DNA from 2 places in the Fictibacillus sp. B-59209 genome. Region 2 is predicted to be linked to the other one. Evidence: a T-box and tRNA genes for the amino acid it is inferred to sense, from the RefSeq annotation. Region 2 holds a T-box; the other holds one or more tRNA genes.

Region 1 (2,384 bases), on a different contig from region 2:
CTTGGTATGTAAACATTTTTTATATTTCATTTTGGAGAAAAAACCCCAAAATTGAAAACATAGTTAAACAACAATAATGTTTAATAAGTATCCCAACTCATACATTATCAGATTTACCCGGAACTTTCAACGATTAACCCTCTTTAATCAAAGTTTATTATGTACATAGCTGGACTTCTTTTATCCCTCGTTATGGGAGATATTAAAACAAAAGTTTTCTCATTAAAAACAAAAAACCTTCACCACGTTGGGCAAAGGTTGACTATGTATGAAAATGGTGGCTCGAGACGGAATCGAACCGCCGACACGAGGATTTTCAGTCCTCTGCTCTACCGACTGAGCTATCGAGCCACTTTAGATATTATGGTTGCGGGGACAGGATTTGAACCTGCGACCTTTGGGTTATGAGCCCAACGAGCTACCAGACTGCTCCACCCCGCGATGATATTAAGTTTACGGACGAGGTCACTCCTCCGCAGTTATTACTGTCTCTTCCTCTACAAGCATATTCCTGAAGTGTATCCGTCGAGACAAGCCAGCTAAGATGCTGATTCAAGGACGAAGGCTTGCTCCACCCCGCGATGATATTAAGTTTACGGACGATGTTATTCCTCCGTAATTATTGACTGTCTCTCAGAGGCTTTACCTCTTCCTCTACTCGAGTAATCATTGGAGTGTATCCGTCGAGGTACTCGCAGCATAATCATGCTGTAACGCTCGTTGCTCCACCCTGCGATGATATAAAAATTAAGAAATTATGGAGGAGGTAGAGGGATTCGAACCCCCGCGGGTTGTTACACCCCTGTCGGTTTTCAAGACCGATCCCTTCAGCCGGACTTGGGTATACCTCCATGTGCTGAAAAATGGTGGACCCTGTAGGACTCGAACCTACGACCAATCGGTTATGAGCCGACCGCTCTGACCAACTGAGCTAAGGGTCCATTTTATGTATTAAGATAGTTATGTAAATAAAAATGGGGCGACCGATGGGAATTGAACCCACGAATGCCGGAATCACAATCCGGTGCGTTAACCACTTCGCCACGATCGCCATCGCCTAAAAAAATATGGTAGCGGCGGAGGGAGTCGAACCCACGACCTCACGGGTATGAACCGTACGCTCTAGCCAGCTGAGCTACACCGCCATAATTTGGCTCCACAGGTAGGACTCGAACCTACGACCGATCGGTTAACAGCCGATAGCTCTACCACTGAGCTACTGTGGAACAATGTTGTCCTCTAAGGGACAAGAATTACTATATCATTTTTAAGCTATGTAAGTCAAACCTTTTTTTCATGACCATTTTGAAAGCCCTCGGTGAGACAGACATAAATATAGCACGTCTCCAACATTTTAGCAAGCACTATTTTTATAATACAACAAAAAGAAAATAGCCAATCATGATCACTTGAATGATGATCTTAGCAACCGTTCCTCCCAAAAAACCAAGAACTGAGCCAAACCCTACCTTAGCCGCTTCTCCTATTGATTTTCGCCCGATGATCAATTCTGCAATAAACGCACCCAGAAACGGTCCGGCGATGATGCCGGCAACAGGAATCACAAATGGGCCAAGGAGCAGGCCGATCGTGCTGCCCCATACGGCCGCTTTGGAACCGCCCCGTTTTTTTACTCCAAACAAATTGCTGAAATAATCCACTACAAAAAGAGTTGCCAGCAAAAACACTTCTACACCGATGAAAAAGGGCGTAAATGGCTGAAAGGAATAAAAAATTCCATAGAGCACAAACCCAAGAGCCAGAAAAAGCGCTCCAGGCAGTATGGGAAAGATCAGGGCAGCGAATGCCAGAACGAACGACAGGCCGATTAATATCCAATATACATAATCCATCAGTAAGCCTCCTGTAGTGTTTTAAGTAGGTTTATCGATCAAGCACTGCTTCTGCAATATTGACAGAATGGTCTCCGATCCGTTCTAGATTGCTGATAAAGTCAACATACACCACACTTTCTTGGCCGGTGCTTAAATTGTTGTTGATGTCCTGAATGTGTTTCTTTCTCAGTGTTTTCTCCATTTCATCAATATCGTCCTCAATGTTCAGAACTTCCTCAGCCATCGGTTTATCGTTCTTCTCAAGAGAAATAATCGCTTTTGTCAGGCAGGATTGGGTCAGGATCATCATGTTTTCAAAGTCGCGTGACGTTACTTCCGAAAGTTTAATATTATTTCGTGCCATAAAGCAGACCAGATCAATCATATTTTTCATATGATCCCCGATTCTTTCGATGTCCTTGCACAGATTGAGAAGCATCGTATGCTCTTTAGATTCATTCTTGGACAAAGAATGAATAGAAAGTTTAACGAGAAACTTGGTGATTTGCCTGTCAAACCGGTTAATCTCTTCTTCATACTGCATGGCTG
Region 2 (2,384 bases):
GGAAGCTGTTCGCCATATGCGCATGATTCAAGGTCAAATCCGCAAGGTAGCAGCTATGAGTGAAGATGAACTCATGACTGAGGCTAAAAATCTTGGAGCACCATATGAAATCCTTCTTCAAATCAAAAAAGACGGACGACTTCCTGTCGTTAACTTTGCAGCTGGCGGCGTAGCCACTCCTGCAGATGCAGCATTAATGATGGAGTTAGGCGCTGACGGAGTATTTGTCGGATCAGGAATCTTCAAGTCCGAAAACCCTGAGAAATTTGCCCGTGCGATTGTAGAAGCAACCACTCACTACAGAGACTATGAGCTGATTGCTAAACTATCAAAAGGACTCGGTACTGCAATGAAAGGAATCGAGATCTCCACGCTACTTCCTGGAGACCGCATGCAGGAACGAGGCTGGTAAGAAAGGAAGCAACGCGATGATTAAAATTGGTGTTCTTGCCCTGCAAGGCGCTGTGAGAGAACATATTAAAGCTTTGCAAGAAAGCGGCGCAGAAGCAGTGAGCGTAAAGCGTATTGAAGAGTTGAATGATTTGGACGGGCTTGTGATCCCAGGCGGCGAAAGCACTGCGATGAGGCGTCTGATCGATAAATATAATTTCCTTGAACCATTGAAGGAGTTTGCGCAAGAAAAGCCAGTTTTCGGTACATGTGCAGGCCTTATCCTCATGGCAAAACGCATTCAAGGTCAAGACCACGCTCACCTCGAGCTCATTGACATGACCGTTGAGAGAAATGCATTCGGCCGGCAGGTGGATAGCTTTGAAGCTGACTTGCACATTGAGGGTGTAGGCGAAGATGTGAATGGTGTTTTCATCAGAGCTCCTTATATAGTAGAAGTCGGGGAAGAAGTAGAAGTTTTATCTGTTCATAATGAGCGTATCGTTGCTGCAAAACAAGGACACTTCCTATGTGCGGCCTTTCACCCGGAACTGACCGATGATTACCGTCTTCACCAGTTTTTTGTGGAAATGGCATCTCAGAAGAAAAAGATTATTGCATAAAAGCAGAAAATATTGTACATTACTATACAAACATTATTTGTTAAATCGCTGACAGGAACCAGTAGCAAAATGATCTTTGCCTAGAGAGTCGGTGGCTGGTGTAAACCGACCAAAGTCATTTGTGAATCCATCCTTGAGTGGGAAGCTGAAATTATAACGTAAGCTTTCCCGGTATACATTGTCCGTTATCAATGACAAGGTGGCAGGTGTATTTACTTGCAACTAGGGTGGCAACGCGGGTTAACTCTCGTCCCTTTATAGGGACGGGAGTTTTTTGTATTTATACGCCGGACAATAAGCGGCGGATTTCTTCGTTGCCTTGATTTCCTCGGATCCTCATTTGGGTATACCAAACTCCGGTCCTCGGAATCAGCGGCGCCTCGAACTCCTTGCTTCTTGTCCGGCTACTCGGGCAAAGCGGCGGATTTCTTCGTTGCCTATAACTCCTTGTTTTTTGAACGGATACCGGGCCACAATTATGGATTTCTTTAGCTATTTGGGTTTTGTCAGAAAAGGTTATTGATTAAAGGAGGAAGAAACATGCTTGATTTGAAATATGTTCGAGCGAATTTTGATGAAGTAAAAGAGAAATTGAGCAAACGGGGAGAAGACTTAACAGGCTTGGACCGTTTTGTTGAATTGGATGAAAAGCGCCGTGAACTGATTGGTGAAACAGAAACATTAAAGTCTAAACGTAACGAAGTATCCAAACAGGTAGCGGAATTCAAACGTGAAAAGAAAGATGCCGACCACTTGATCACAGAGATGCGTGAAGTGGGAGACCGGATTAAATCCATCGATGACGATCTGCGCACGGTGGAAGAGGATCTGAACCACCTGATGCTCACACTGCCGAACCTGCCTCATGAAAGTGTACCGGTTGGTGAAACAGAGGACGATAATGTACCTGTACGCCATTGGGGAGATATTCAGGAGTTTGCATTCGTACCAAAAGCTCACTGGGACTTGGCGACAGATCTTGATATCGTCGATTTTGAAAGAGCCGCTAAAGTAACTGGAAGCCGTTTTGCTTTTTATAAGGGAGCGGGAGCACGCCTTGAACGAGCTTTAATCAACCTTATGATGGACTACCATGAAGATAAGCATGGCTATACTGAAATCTTGCCTCCTTACATGGTGAACAGAGAAAGCATGACAGGAACTGGGCAACTGCCGAAGTTTGAGGAAGATGCATTTAAAATCCGCGAAGAAGATTACTTTTTGGTCCCGACTGCTGAAGTTCCGGTAACCAACCTTCATCGCAATGAAATTTTAACTGCCGAAGAGCTTCCGAAAGGTTATGTTGCATACAGCGCTTGTTTCCGATCTGAAGCAGGATCTGCTGGCCGTGATACACGCGGTCTCATCCGT

The links. A T-box is a leader RNA that pairs with one kind of tRNA and senses whether it is charged. The one in region 2 lies ahead of serS (serine--tRNA ligase), so its partner is inferred to be a tRNA-Ser.
Region 1: it has a tRNA-Ser gene. The T-box ahead of serS (serine--tRNA ligase) is inferred to sense a tRNA for this amino acid. The anticodon was not compared.

The regions. Positions count from the first base shown of each region.
Region 1 covers NZ_JARMMC010000014.1:175,151-177,534, reverse strand. Annotated here, with positions in the region: tRNA gene P4361_RS09975 (tRNA-Phe) at 276-351, opposite strand; tRNA gene P4361_RS09970 (tRNA-Met) at 365-441, opposite strand; tRNA gene P4361_RS09965 (tRNA-Ser) at 759-851, opposite strand; tRNA gene P4361_RS09960 (tRNA-Ile) at 865-941, opposite strand; tRNA gene P4361_RS09955 (tRNA-His) at 976-1,051, opposite strand; tRNA gene P4361_RS09950 (tRNA-Met) at 1,069-1,145, opposite strand; tRNA gene P4361_RS09945 (tRNA-Asn) at 1,152-1,226, opposite strand; gene P4361_RS09940 (DUF456 domain-containing protein) at 1,371-1,853, opposite strand; gene P4361_RS09935 (Na/Pi cotransporter family protein) at 1,885-2,384, opposite strand, start outside.
Region 2 covers NZ_JARMMC010000030.1:7,538-9,921, reverse strand. Annotated here, with positions in the region: gene pdxS (pyridoxal 5'-phosphate synthase lyase subunit PdxS) at 1-412, shown strand, start outside; gene pdxT (pyridoxal 5'-phosphate synthase glutaminase subunit PdxT) at 429-1,013, shown strand; T-box leader at 1,053-1,271, shown strand; gene serS (serine--tRNA ligase) at 1,554-2,384, shown strand, end outside.